Regions from separate parts of the Nonomuraea ferruginea genome, predicted to be linked through region 2. Evidence: riboswitches for the same ligand, from Rfam matches in the RefSeq annotation. Region 2 holds a riboswitch; each other region holds the start of a gene.
The links. Region 2 has a riboswitch for cyclic di-AMP ahead of ABD999_RS09580 (C40 family peptidase). Riboswitches for the same ligand answer to the same signal wherever they lie in the genome.
Positions count from the first base shown of each region.

Region 1 (4,642 bases), on a different contig from region 2:
CACCGCCGAGCCGAAGGCGCGCTTCGCCGGGATCGACCCGCAGTTCCCCGCAGCGTCGCTGCGGTGGCTCCGCGATCACCTGGGTGAGCGGGCAGGCGAGCTGCTCGGGCCGCTGGCGGTGCTGGGGGAGACGCGCCTGGGAGTGGGGGAGCCGCTCGACCCGGCGATCGAGGCGGCCGCCCGCGGGCTGGCCGACGAGGTGGGCGCCGGCGGGCCGGGAGAGGCGCACGCCAGGACCGTGCGGCAGTTCGCGACACTGGTCACGCGGCCGATGCGCGACGCCGACGGGGCGCGCACCGCCGGGGCGGCCCGCGACCAGTTCATGGCCGACAACGTCGACCGGCTGCTGGAGGACCCGGCGGCGAAGGTCGCCGTCTGGGCCCACAACGGTCACGTGGCCGCCGGCCACTACGCGCGCCTCGGTGCTCCGGTCATGGGAGATCATCTGCGTCAGCGTCACGGCGCCGGTTACTACGCGCTCGGCCTGCTGTTCGGACAGGGTGAGTTCCGGGCCAGGCGGCTCCGGTTCGGCAGGCCCGACGTGCGGCGGCCGCCGGTGCGCCACCGGGTGCCCGCCGCCGGCAGGCCCGACGTGGCCGAATCCCTGCTGGCTGCCGCCTGCCCCCGCGATCACGTCGTCGACCTGCGCCTCGGGCCCAGGCCCGAGGCGGTGACCCGGTGGCTGGGCGAGCAGCAGTACGTGCGCGGTTACGGCGCCACGGCCGGGCGCTTCTCGTACAAGCTGACCTTCACCCCGGCCGTGCTCGGCGCCGCCTTCGACGGGCTCGCCTACATCGCGCACGGCACCTGTTCGACCCCGCTGTAAGGGTTGTCACAGCGGGGGCCGGGGGCCGATGGCGCCCAGGCGGTCGGCGTAGCGGCCGAGGCCGAGTGCCATCGACTCGACGGGCCGGTCCGCGCGCCGCACCGGCACGCCCATGGCGGCGCGCAGGCGTCTGGCCAGGCCGCGCAGCAGCGCGCCGCCGCCGGTCAGCACCGCCCCGTGCGCGGCGACGTCGGCGGCGAGCTCGGCGGGGCAGCGCTCCAGGGCCGTCGCCGCCGCGCGGGCGATGGCGTCGGCCGGCGCCCGGGTGACCTCGTACAACTGCTGGACGGGCAGCCACGCCACCCGCTCGCGCCGCGACTCCGGGTCGAGGCCGCGGACGATCACGTGCCGGTCCAGCGGCTTCCAGGACGGGCCCGCGCGGAGCTTGGCCGCCTCCGCCTCCGCCTCGCCGACCAGCAGCCCGTGCTCACGGGCGACCAGGGTGGCGATCGCCGCGTTCACGGCGTCGCCGCCGGCGTGGACGGTCCCCGCGGCGACGACGGCGCCGCAGGCGAGGATCGCGATCCTGGTCAGGTGAGGGCCGATGTCGACGATCATGCGCCCGGCCGGCTCCGTCACCGGCAGCCCGGCGCCGAGCGCCACCGCGACGGCGTGCTCCACGAGGTACACCCGCCTGGCGTCCGCCTCGTAGGCCAGGTCGCGCACGGCCGAGCTCAGGATGGGCGGGGCGCCGTCGGGCAGCGCCATCACCAGCCGCGGCCGGGCGTACGGGTGCCCGTGCACCTTGCTCAGGAAGTGCTTGACCAGCCGCCCGGCGAGCTCGCCGCCCTCGCGCACCGGCCAGCGGGCGATCCCGTCGTCGTGCCGTACCGCCCGCATGCCCGCCCCGCTGGAGGGCGAGCACGCCGCGTACGCGTCCGCGCCGAAGAGCGTGCGGCCCGTGGCCGCGCAGGCCGCCGCCATCGACGGCTCGTTGAGCACGACGCCCAGGCCGGGGGCGTAGATCTGGGTGGTGGCCGTGCCGAGATCGATCGCGAGATCCCGGCCGAGGAACGCGAGCGGGCTCACCGCCGCGGCTCCGGGGGGTAGAGCTGCATGTCCGTGGTGTTTCCTCGATCGGGTCAAGGCAACACCAAGTCGCCGGCGCGCGTCCCGCCGATGATCCCGGTTATGCGCTGTCAAGGCCTGCGTGCGAAGCTGGAGGCTGTACGCACATCAGGAGGCCCTCATGGCGGAAACCCCGGAGCCGGAAGTCGACGAGACTCCCGAGGACGAGATGAAGCGCAAGTTCCGTGAGGCACTGGAGCGCAAGCGCGGCCAGCAGGCGGGATCTGGCGGCAGTGGTAGGGGCGCCGACCATTCCAAGATCCACGGAGCCCACGGCCCGGCTGCCGGCAAGCGGTCCTTCAGGCGCAAGAGCGGCGGCTGAATCTGGGTGTAAAAGGGGGTACGGCATGCCGTACCCCCTTTTTCTAGGTAGATCTTCGCCCGAATCATGGGCTTACCTTTGCGTTTGTCCGATTTGCTCGCTAGATTGGTCGGCGTTACCAGGCAGTGACCTTGGCTCTTCACCAGGAAGAGGCGGCTGCCTGGCGCCGAATCCCGCTCCCCCGCGGGAACCGGGGACCCACCTTCTGGGGTGAATCCGGCCCATGCGGCCGGTAGGGCATCTCCACGTCCGAACCCGTCAGCTAACCCGGTAGGCGAGATGGAGAGGACGTTTTCCTGTGATGAATCACCGCGCCCGTCCCCCCTACCGCGGGATGTCATCGGCCGCCGATTGAGCGGCACCATTTCCTGATCTTCCTTTCGCGCTCCCACCGTAGCGTCCGTACGGCTTGATGCCCGGCTACGTCGTTCCGCGAGCGCATCTTTGCTGTTGCCTCACAAAGGACTTCTGTTTTTCATGTCTGCTCGTTTCAGCATGCGTTCCATCGCCGCGATCGTCGCCGCCGCCGGCACGCTGGCGCTCGGCTCCGGCGCCGCCGCTCACGCCGACACCGACAAGGGCACGGAGAAGGTCCTGCTCCAGGGCGAGACCACGGCCTCCTACTTCTGGGACGACGGCTCCGGCCGCGCGGGTGACACCGGCCTGCCGGCCAGCGGCAAGCCCATGCAGAAAGGCATGGCCGCCAGCCCCAGCTGGCCGCTGCTGACCGAGGGCTACGTCATCTACAAGGGCAAGAAGGCGCCGTTCTTCGTCGGCGACCGCGGCCCGGGCGTCCCGTCCAGCAAGGGCATCATGCTCGACCTGGACGGCAAGACCTTCGCCGACCTGACCGGCGGGAAGTTCAACCCGCGCACGCTCATGGTGGACGGCAACGGCGGCAAGGGCCACATCGAGGTCGAGTACGTCATCACCAAGTGGGGCGACGGCCTGGGCCTGAAGAACCACCCGGTCGCCTTCTCCGAGGGCGCCTACAAGCGCATGGACCGCAACCCGGCCGCCCCGCCGGTCCTGGCAGGGGACAAGGCGGACAAGAAGGACGAGGAGAAGGCCGTCGCGGGCCAGTCCGGCAGCGACAAGGCCGAGCCCGTGAAGACCAGCCCCGTGAAGGCCGACCCGGTGAACCTCGTGAAGGCCCCGGCCGAGCCGCAGCCCGCCGCCGGGGGCGCCGAGGCGGCCGCGGCCACCGAGCGGAGCAACGTTGCGGGTGCCGCCGTGGCCGGCGGCGTGATCCTCGTCGGCGGCGGCCTGGTGCTGGGCCGCGAGCGCATCCGCAAGCTCGTGCGCCGCTGACCTTTGCGTCACCACGATTAGAATGTCATTCTAGAGCCGTGACCTCGACCGCATCGGCTCATGGAATCGACATCGCGTACGAAAGCTTCGGCTCTCCCGACGGGCGCCCGCTCCTGCTGATCATGGGGCTGGGCGCCCAGCTCATTCACTGGGACGACGAGCTGTGCGAGCAGCTCGCCGAGCAGGGGCACCATGTCGTCAGGTTCGACAACCGCGACGCCGGGATGTCCACCCACCTCCACGAGGCGGGCGCGCCCGCACCGGGCAAGCCGGCGCCCTACCTGCTGGACGACATGGCCGCGGACACCGCCGGGCTGATGGACGCCCTCGGCTGGCCGGCCGCGCACGTGATGGGCGCCTCGATGGGCGGCATGATCGCCCAGTCGCTCGCCATCCGGCACCCCGAGCGGGTGCTCACCCTCATCTCGATCATGTCGACCCCCGGTGGCGCGGTCGCCCCGCCGAGCGAGAGCGCCCGGTCGGTCCTGTTCGCCAAGCCGGTGACCACCCGGGAGGAGGCCATGACCCAGGCGCTGGCGACCTGGTCGGTCATCGGCTCCCCGGGGTACGAGCTCGACCGCGAGCGTGTCCAGCGGCTGGCCGGGCAGGCGTTCGACCGCGGCCACGACCCGGCGGGGTTCGCCCGGCAGCTCGCCGCCATCATGGCGTCGCCCGACAGGACCGAGGCCCTCACCCGGCTCAACGTCCCGGCGCTGGTCATCCACGGAGCCGACGACCAGCTCGTCCCGCTCTCCGGCGGGCAGGCCACGGCGGCGGCCATCCCGGGCGCCGAGCTCAAGGTCTTCCCCGGCATGGGGCACGACCTCCCGCGGGCACTCTGGCCGGAACTCGTCGAGGCCGTCACCAAGCTCACCGCCGGTCACGCGGGCCCGGCCCGCTGATCCCGGGACAGGTGGAAGGGGCGCACCTCGCGAAGCGCCGGGAGGCTGCCGCTCGCGAGATGCGCCCCGGCGGCGGCACGCGCTCGCCGCGCCCGGACGCGTGCCGCCGGGTTCTCGGGGGAGGGGTCAGACCTCCAGCTTCTCCTCGATGCCCTTGAGATGGTGCCTGGCCAGGGCGAGGTTGGCCCGGCCGCGGTCCAGGGCCAGGTAGAG
Region 1 is NZ_BAABFD010000011.1:235,571-240,212, forward strand. Features, by position in the region: gene ABD999_RS21970 (erythromycin esterase family protein) at 1-826, shown strand, start outside; gene ABD999_RS21975 (rod shape-determining protein) at 833-1,855, opposite strand; gene ABD999_RS21980 (DUF5302 domain-containing protein) at 2,016-2,216, shown strand; cyclic di-AMP (ydaO/yuaA leader) riboswitch at 2,371-2,508, shown strand; gene ABD999_RS21985 (hypothetical protein) at 2,694-3,527, shown strand; gene ABD999_RS21990 (alpha/beta fold hydrolase) at 3,566-4,429, shown strand; gene ABD999_RS21995 (hypothetical protein) at 4,556-4,642, opposite strand, start outside.
Region 1: linked by a shared signal. The riboswitch ahead of ABD999_RS21985 (hypothetical protein) and the one ahead of ABD999_RS09580 (C40 family peptidase) in region 2 are both predicted to bind cyclic di-AMP.

Region 2 (4,642 bases):
GCTCCCGCCGCAGCGCGATGAGACCCTGGAAGTAGTCGTGGAACTCGCGCCGGTGGCGTTGTGAGCGCTCGGTCAGCTCGTCGGTGACGATCGGGTCGAGGCTGCGCGCCATGGTCTCGCTCCAGCCGCGGAAGCGCTCGTGGTCCGCCGCCGGCACGCCCAGCATCTCGCTGATCACCATGACGGGCAGCGGGTAGGCGAAGTCGCGGACCAGATCGGCCTCGTCGGGCAGCGCGGCGATCAGGTCCGCGGTGATCGTCTCGATCCGCGGGCGCAGCCGCCGCACCATGCCGGGCGTGAAGGCCTTGCTGACGAGTCCGCGCATCCGGGTGTGGTCAGGCGGGTCCATCATGAGGAACGAACGGACCGGTTCGTCCGGCCCGGCGGGCGCGGGGGTGGGGCCGTGACCGAAACGCGGGTCGCGCAACAGGGCCGAGCAGAGCTCGTGGGAGGTGGCGACGAGCAGCCCGCCGCGCGTCCGGAAGAGCGGCCCGCTCTCGCGCAGCTTCCGGTATCGGGAATACGGCTCGCGCAGGAACGCATAATCGTACGGATCGAAACCCAGCATGTCGCTGGGGCTCAGCGTGGACGGCGGCGCGCTGTCAGAGTCCTTGTGATCGATCATTGCGCTTGGAAATGTGCCGACATACGCCGAGTACTTCACGTAGGACGGATCATGTCAATGGCTATGGTCAAGTAGGGCAGATCTTACGCTTGACGGCCTTTGCCGGATGCGTTTACGTAGTCGGGGCGAGCAGCCTTTCGCTCGTGCCAGGACGTCACCGAGTAGTGCTGTTGGGGGGGAGGGCTCCCGATGGATGTGCTCAGTGAAAATGTTGAACTGAGCCATGCAGATCTGGCGTTGCTGGCGGAGCTGGCCAAGGGCGTCACAGTAGACCGAGTGGGGAGGCGCCTTGATTGCAGCGGCCGCACGGTGCGCCGAAGACTGAGGGGCATCTGCGACCGGATCGGGGTGGCCACGGCCATCGAAGCCGTGGCCTGGGCCGCGCGCCGCCAGCTGATCTAGCCGTCAGTCGGCGATGCGCACCGCTCCGGCGTAGGGGCGCCGGTCGAGTGAGGCGATGCGTACGACGTCGCCCGTGCGCGGCGCGTGCACCATCATGCCGCCGCCGAGGTAGATGCCCACGTGGTGCAGGTCGCTGTAGAAGAAGACCAGGTCGCCGGGGCGCAGCTCCTCGCGCGCGATGTGCCTGCCCGCGGTCCACTGGTCGCCGGTGTAGTGCGGCAGCGAGATGCCGACGCGCTGGTAGGCGGCCATGACCAGCCCCGAGCAGTCGTAGCCGTTGGGGCCTTCCGCGCCCCAGACGTACGGCTTGAGCTGCTGGGTGAGGGCCCAGCGGGCGGCCTGGGCCGCCTTGCCGTCGCCGGGGATGGGCAGGGTCACCTTGACGGCCCTGGTGCCGGGGCGGCCGGCCTCGCCGAGCGCGCGCTGGAACAACCGGCTCTCGACCTTGGTGACGAGCTTGGAGATCCGGTCGCGCTTGGCGCCGAGGTCCTTGACGATCTTGTTGACCTCGTCGATGCGGGTCTGGGCGCCGGTCCTGGCCCGCTCGGCCGCGTCCATCGCCTTGGTCAGCTTGAGGACCTCCTCGCTCTGCTGCTGTCGCAGGGCGTAGGTGGTGGCCGCGCGGTCGAGGTAGCTCTCGGGGTCGCCGCCGGTGGTGAAGGCGAGCACCCGGCTGAGGCCGCCCGACATGTATTCGGCCTCGACCAGCTGCGACGCCCTGGTCTTCTTCGTGGCCAGGTCGGCCTCGCTGGCGGCGAGCCTCTTCTTGGCGTTCTCCACGGCCTTCTTGGCCGTCTTGAGCTTCTCGCGCTGCCCGTTGTACTGCTCGGTGAGGGTCTCGATCTCCAGGTGCATCTCCTCGACCTGCTCGGAGAGCTCCTTGAGCGAGGGCTTGGGGTCGGCGGCGACGGTCCCCGCGGGAGCGGCGACGAGCAGCGCGGCGAGGGTGGCGCCCACGATGCCCAGCCTGCGGCCGTAGCCGGCCCGTTCCGGAGGGCGGGCGCGCTCGCCCGCGGAACTCCCCCTGCGGTCGCGCGTGCGCTTCACCAATCGAGCTCCTTCCGTAGCGCGCCGACCGGGCTAGCTGACGGGTTCGGGCTCGGACCGGCCCTACCGAGCGAGGTGCTCGGACTCACCCCTGGTGGCGCCGCTCGAACGCCGCCGGCGGGTCCCCGGCTCCCCTTGCGGGGATTGGGCGCGTCTCCGCGCCACATGCGCGGGGACATCGACGCTGGACACTAATGCACCGAGGGTTCCTGCTCAACCGGAACTACAGACTCTGTAGAGATTTCACAACCGGGGGGTCACAAGGTGGTCTCGTAAAGCCCGGTATGGCAAAGACTTCATGTCCTCTTTGTGCCTGCTTGGACCAGGCATGGAACGGTAGGAAACCTCCAACGCCACAGGTGCTCGTACAGCCACGAGACGTTACAAGATGGGCGCAAGTCCGGGGTTAGGGGTGAGCCGTAATCACAAACTGTAGGCTGGAGGGTCATGGAGCAGGTCGCCGAACGTCCCCTTCCCGACACGCAGGTCCTGGTCCGGCGTGCCCGGACGCCGGACGTCAAGGCCATCAAATTCCTGGTCGACACCTATGGAGGCCCCGGCCCCCGGCTGCTGGAGAAGGCCACGGTCACCCTGTACGAGGACGTGCAGGAGTTCTGGGTCGCCGAGCGCGACGGCAAGGTCGTCGGCTGCGGGGCGCTGCACGTCCTCTGGGAGGACCTGGCGGAGATCCGCACCGTGGCGGTCCACCCGGAGGCGCGCGGGCTGGCCATCGGCCACCGCATCGTCACGGCCCTCATCGACACGGCCAAAGAACTCGGCCTGCAGCGTGTTTTCTGCCTCACATTCGAGGTCGACTTCTTCGCGAGACACGGATTCCGGGTGATCAAAGGCACCCCGGTCTCGCCCGAGGTCTACGCCGAACTCCTGGCCTCGTACGACGAGGGCGTGGCCGAGTTCCTGGACCTGGAACACGTCAAGCCCAACACCCTGGGGAACACACGGATGTTGCTCCACCTGACCTCGGGTGATGCGGATCTTGACTGACAGAAAAGGTGATTGTTGATACCCATGTCGATACGTTGTCCAGGACAGGCATGTGCCCTGACACGTGCCACATGCGCACGCGAAGCGAGGTGACACGGTGAGCACCGGACAGCCGCCGTATCCGCAGGATGAATCCAGCGAGAATCATCCGGGATACGGGCACAACCCGGGACACCCCCATGGGGAGGATCCCGACGCGACGGTCGTGGGCTACAGGGCCGACGACCCCTACGGCCAGGGCCAGTACGGCCAGCAGCCCCCGTACGGGCAGCAGCAGCAGTACGGTCAGCCGGGTCAGCAGGGCTACGGCCAGCAGGGCGCGTCCCAGCCGGGCTACGGCCAGCCCCAGTACGGCCAGCAGCCCGACTACGGCCAGCAGGGTTACGGTCAGCAGCCTCAGTACGGTCAGCAGGCTCCCTCGCAACCCGACTACGGCCAGCCCCAGTACGGCCAGCAGGCCCCTTCCCAGCCTGACTACGGCCAGCAGCCCCAGTACGGCCAGCAGGCTCCCTCGCAACCCGACTACGGTCAGCAGCCCCAGTACGGTCAGCAGCAGTACGGCCAGCCCGGCTACGGCCAGCAGCCCTCCTCGGGTCAGCAGGGCTACGGCCAGCAGCCCTCCTCGGGTCAGCAGGCTTACGGTCAGCAGGGCTACGGTCAGCAGGCCCCCTCCCAGCCCGGTTACGGCCAGCAGCCCGATTCCCAGTCCGGCTACGGTCAGCAGGCCTACGGCCAGCAGGGTTACGGTCAGCAGCCGCAGTCAGGGCAGCAGTACGGCCAGCCCGGCTACGGTCAGCAGGCGCAGTATGGCCAGCAGCAGTACGGCCAGCCCGGCTACGGTCAGCAGCCCCAGTACGGCCAGCAGTACGGTCAGCCCGCCTACGGGCAGCCGGGCTACGGCCAGCCGGTCGGCGTGCAGCCTCCGGGTGCCCCCGCGCCGCTGGCGGAGTGGTGGCAGCGGCTGGTGGCCCGTCTCATCGACGGCTGCATCTTCGGCGTCGTCTATTTCCTCATCTCCCTGGTGCTGGGCATCTTCTTCGTGGCCAGCTACAACTCGGTGACGGGTGTCACGACGGGCTTCTTCAGCTCGTTCCTGATCGGTCTCATCCAGTGGATCCTGCTGGTCGGCCTCTACGTCGCCTACGACTACTTCATGACCAAGATGAACGGTCAGACGGTCGGCAAGATGGTGATGGGGATCAAGGTCGTCCCCGTGGGCGGCGCCATGCCGCCCGGCGGCCTGCCGGGCAACATGGCCCTGAAGCGGGCCGGCGGCACGTGGGGCGGCTATGCGCTCGGGATCCTCCCGCTCGTCGGTGCCTTCCTCGGCGCGATCGCGGTCATGCTCAACGCCGCCTCGCAGCTGTGGGACAAGCCTCTGCAGCAGACGTTCGCCGACAAGTTCGCCGGCACCGTCGTGGTGAAGATCAAGTAGCCTGTACGGCTCGGAAAACAGGGATCGGTGATCCACCGGTCCCTGTTTTCGCGTGTGTGCTCCGTACCAGAATGGGAACGGTCGGGACACCGATGGGGCGAGGTGAGGGTTATGGCCACGACGCCGCG
Region 2 is NZ_BAABFD010000004.1:156,988-161,629, forward strand. Features, by position in the region: gene ABD999_RS09570 (cytochrome P450) at 1-625, opposite strand, end outside; gene ABD999_RS09575 (LuxR C-terminal-related transcriptional regulator) at 815-1,027, shown strand; gene ABD999_RS09580 (C40 family peptidase) at 1,031-2,074, opposite strand; cyclic di-AMP (ydaO/yuaA leader) riboswitch at 2,081-2,235, opposite strand; gene ABD999_RS09585 (amino-acid N-acetyltransferase) at 2,522-3,079, shown strand; gene ABD999_RS09590 (RDD family protein) at 3,177-4,514, shown strand; gene ABD999_RS09595 (RDD family protein) at 4,626-4,642, shown strand, end outside.

Region 3 (4,642 bases), on a different contig from region 2:
GCGGTCGCCCTGTCCGCCGGCACCACCACCTGGGCGCTGGCCCACCATCTGATCGGCGTGCCCGAGCTCACCGTGATCACCAACTCGATCCCGGTGGCCGACGTCTTCCACCGCAACGCCCGCGCCGACCGCACGGTCGTGCTCACCGGCGGCGTGCGCACCCCCTCCGACGCGCTCGTCGGCCCGGTCGCGGTGGCCGCGATCCGCCGCCTGCACGTCGACACGCTCTTCCTCGGGGTGCACGGGATGAGCCTGCGCGCCGGGTTCACCACTCCCAACCTGCTGGAGTCCGAGACCGACCGTGAGCTGGTCAGCGCCGCGCACCGGCTCGTGGTGCCGGCCGACCACACCAAGTGGAACACGGTCGGCATCAGCACCATCGCCGAGCTGACGGAGGCCGACGTGGTCATCAGCGACGCGGGGCTGCCCGAGGAGGCACGCAGGGAGCTGGCCGACAGGGCCGGAGAGTTGATCATCGCAGAGGGGGCGGCGTGAAGCGCACCATCACCGAGCTGGCCGACGGCCGGGAGCTCATCTACTTCGACCGGAGCGACGGCGCGGACCGCAGCGCGATCGACCGGCGGCCGCTGGACCCGCGGCCGGTGGCGTCGGAGCTGCGCTACGACCCGCTGACCGAGGAGTGGATCGCGATGGCGGGCCACCGGCAGACCCGGACGTTCCTGCCGCCGCCCGACGAGTGCCCGTTGTGCCCGTCGTCCGACGCGCGGGCGTCGGAGATCCCGGCGTACGACTACGACGTGGTCGTGTTCGAGAACCGCTTCCCCTCCTTCTCCGGCAATCTCGGGACTTATCAGGATGTCGGGGGGCTGAGCGAGGTCCGGCCGGGCATGGGGCGGTGCGAGGTGGTGTGCTTCACCTCGACGCACGACTCGTCCTTCTCCCAGCTCTCCGACGACCGGGTGGAGCTGGTCATGGAGGCCTGGGCCGACCGTACGGCCGAGCTGTCCGCGCTGGAGGGCGTCGAGCAGGTCTTCTGCTTCGAGAACCGGGGCGAGGAGATCGGCATCACGCTCTTCCACCCCCATGGGCAGATCTATGCGTACCCGTACGTGACACCGCGCACCAAGCTGCAGCTCGGGGCGGCCCGGCGGTACGCGGAGCGGCGACAGGGCCGCAACCTGTACGCGGACGTGCTGGCCGCCGAGCGGGAGGCCGGGCTCCGGGTGGTGGCGGCCAACGAGCTGTGGACGGCGTTCGTGCCGGCGGCCGCGCGCTGGCCGTTCGAGGTGCACCTCTACCCGCACCGGCAGGTGCCCGACCTGGCGGCGCTGTCGGAGGCCGAGCGGTCCGCGTTCGCCCCGCTCTACACCTCGGTGCTGCGCGCGCTGGACGGGCTGTTCGGGGTGCCGATGCCGTACATCTCGGCCTGGCACCAGGCGCCGGTCCGGCAGGACCGCGAGCTGGGCTACCTGCACCTGGAGCTGTTCTCCATCAGGCGGGCCCCGGGCAAGCTGAAGTATCTGGCAGGATCCGAGTCGGCCATGGGCGCGTTCGTCAACGACGTGCTCCCGGAAGAGGCCGCACGCACGCTTCGATCACAGGTAGATCACTAAGAGATTTCCGTTTGACTCGCATTACTTGTGATCTACCACTACTATCCCTTCCAGCACGACCGTAAAGCGCCGTGTGAACATGCCTAATCCTGGGCGAGTTGCCCAGGAGCCGGGGACCCAATTGCACTTGGGGTGAATCCACTTCGGTGGTAGGGAGCGCTCCCGTACCCGAACCCGTCAGCTAACCCGGCCGGCAGAGGGAGAGGACCCATCACGTGGCGGCAGCGTCCCCCGCGCATCTTGCCATCGGTTTCGTCACCGCCGCGGCGGTGCTTTTCGCCCCGGCCCTGACCACGTCCGCGGCGGCGGACCCCAAGCCCGGCGAGCAGCAGCTCCGCAAGGAGCTGAAGCAGCTCAACGCCAAGGTCGACAAGCTGATCGAGCGCTACAACCTCAAGCGCGTCGAGCTGGCCGAGGCCCGCAAGGCGGCGGAGGAGGCCGGCAAACGGCTGGCCACCGCCGAGCAGACCCTGAGCTCCGCCGAGGACCGGGTCGCCGAGCTGGCCCTGCTGCAGTACCAGAGCGGTGGCATGCAGCTGCCGAGCCTGATCCAGTTGCCCGACGGCCGCAACGCCGCCCTGCTGGCGCAGCTCACGGCCGAGCAGCAGGCGCTGGTCGACAAGGTGGCCGAGGCCCGCGACGAGACGAAGAAGGCGGCCGACGAGGCCACGGCGCTGACCAAGGAGATCGAGTCCGACGCCGCCGAGGTGGCCGGCCAGCGCGAGGAGGCCGAGGGCGTCATCAAGGACATCGAGAAGAAGCTGGAAGATCTGGTGCCGATCGCCACCGGCCGCCGTTCCGACGGCACCTGGGCGCCGCAGCTCCCGTCGGGCGCCGACAACATCACGCCCCGCACCCGGCTGATGAAGACCGAGATCGCGAAGAACTTCGCCCTGCCGTTCAGCGTGGGCTGCTTCCGCTCCGGGTCGAGCGGCGAGCATCCGCTGGGCCGGGCCTGCGACTTCATGATGAGCAGCGGCGGCTCGATGCCGTCGGGGACCAACACGGCCCTCGGCGACCGCATCGCCGAATGGGCCGTGCAGAACCGCGGCAAGCTCGGCGTGAAGTACGTGATCTGGAAGCAGCGGATCAACCACGGCTCGGGCTGGAGCGGCATGTCCGACCGGGGCAGCATCACCGAGAACCACTTCGACCACGTGCACATCTCGATGCACTGAGAAGGGGATCTCCAGCGTCATCGCGGGACGAGCAGCCCTCGGTTGAACGCCTCGGTGACGGCGGCGGCGCGGTCCCCCACGCCCAGCTTGGCGTAGATGTTCAGGAGGTGACTCTTGACCGTGGCCTCGGTGATGAACAACCGGGCGGCCGCCTCACGGTTGGTGTTCCCGGCCGCCACGAGTTCGAGGACCTCGAGCTCACGACGGCTGAGGAGTTGCGGCGCGGGGGTCCTGACCCGGTTCATCAGCCGTGCCGCCACCGAGGGGGACAGCACGCTCTCTCCCTTGGCGGCGGCCCGCGCGCCTCGCAGCAACTCCTCCCGGGGAGAGTCCTTGAGCAGGTAGCCGGTCGCCCCCGCCTCGATCGCCGGGAGGACATGGGTGTCGGTGTCGTAGGTCGTCAGGACCAGCACGCGCGCGGTGACGCCCAGCCTGGTCAGCTCGTTGATCGCGGTCAACCCGTCCATGCCCGGCATGCGCAGGTCCATCAGGATCACGTCGGGCCGGAGCGCCTGGGCGAGCCGTACGGCCGTGGCGCCGTCCGCCGCTTCGCCCAGCACCTCGAATCCCGGCGCGGAGGCGAACATGCTGCTCAGCCCGTCCCTGACGACGGGATGGTCGTCCGCGATCAACAACCGGATCGTGGCCGTGTGATCGGTCATGCGTGGCTCCCGGCCGGCAGGGTGGGGACGCAGGCCGAGATCCCGGTGCCGGCTCCGGGCTCGGACTCGATCCGCAGCGTGCCGGACAGTCCTTCGACGCGCTGACGCATGATGGTCAGGCCGAATCCGCCGCAGCGGGGCGGCGGTGACCCGTCGTCCGTGTCGAGACCCGCGGGGTCGAAGCCCCTGCCGTCGTCACGTACGTCCAGCGCGACCTCGTGGTCCAGGTAGGACAGGGTCACGCCGACCCTGGTCGCGTGCGCGTGCTTGGCCACGTTGGCCAGTGCCTCCTGGGCCGTGCGCAGCAGCGCGAACTCGGCCTCCGGTGTCATCGGCAGCGCCGTGCCGGTCGTCGTGACGTGAACGGCGAGCCCGTGCAGCCTCGACCACCGGCCGGCGACGTCGGCGAGGGCGTCGCTCAGGCGCGCGGTCCGCAGCGGCTCGGGCCGGAGCGCGTCGACCGAGCGCCGCGCCTCGGCCAGGCTCTCCCTCGCCAGGTTCTTGACGGCGTCGAAGGGCCGGCGCCACGGCGCCGGGACCTCGTGCATCTGCTCGGCCGCCTGGAGCTGCGCGATGATGCCGGTGAGCCCCTGCGCCAGGGTGTCATGGATCTCGCGGGCCATCCGCCGGCGCTCGTCGAGCACGCCCGCCTCCCTGGCCTGGGCGAGCAGCTGGGCGTGCAGGCCGGCGTTCTCGGCGAGCGACGCCTCCAGCAGCCGGTTCGTCCGGCTCAGCTCTCCGAGGGTCTGCTCGCGCCGCTCCTCCTCCTTCTCGGCGAGCCACAGGCCCCAGGCGCAGGCGCACATCATGGCGATGTTGAAGGGATGACGATCACGGCCAGCGTCAGGCCGAGGACGTCGGTCGTGGGGATGTTGGACGCCTGCGCCGTACCGGCCAGGACCGCGGTGGCGGCCACCCCCAGCAGTCGCCACGGCCAGCGCAGGACCGTGAAGGAGTAGATGTAGGCGGCGGGGGTGAAGAGCCCGAAGAGGGGATGACGGATCACCAGGACCGCGGTGATCACGAGCAGCCCCGCGACGAACACCCCCATGGTCCGTGGCCGGCCCCACCAGCCGGGACGCAGGGTGAACATGCCGAGCATCCACGCGGCGGCCAGGGCGCACAGGCCGAGGTCGACGAGCAAGGAGCCCGTCCAGTCCTCCACGACCAGCAGGATCGCGACGAGGAGCGCCAGCAGCGCGTAGGGCACCACGTTGACCAGAAGGAA
Region 3 is NZ_BAABFD010000027.1:93,790-98,431, reverse strand. Features, by position in the region: gene ABD999_RS38480 (DeoR/GlpR family DNA-binding transcription regulator) at 1-495, shown strand, start outside; gene galT (galactose-1-phosphate uridylyltransferase) at 492-1,574, shown strand; cyclic di-AMP (ydaO/yuaA leader) riboswitch at 1,645-1,784, shown strand; gene ABD999_RS38470 (coiled-coil domain-containing protein) at 1,790-2,752, shown strand; gene ABD999_RS38465 (response regulator transcription factor) at 2,770-3,414, opposite strand; gene ABD999_RS38460 (sensor histidine kinase) at 3,411-4,223, opposite strand; gene ABD999_RS38455 (hypothetical protein) at 4,220-4,642, opposite strand, start outside.
Region 3: linked by a shared signal. The riboswitch ahead of ABD999_RS38470 (coiled-coil domain-containing protein) and the one ahead of ABD999_RS09580 (C40 family peptidase) in region 2 are both predicted to bind cyclic di-AMP.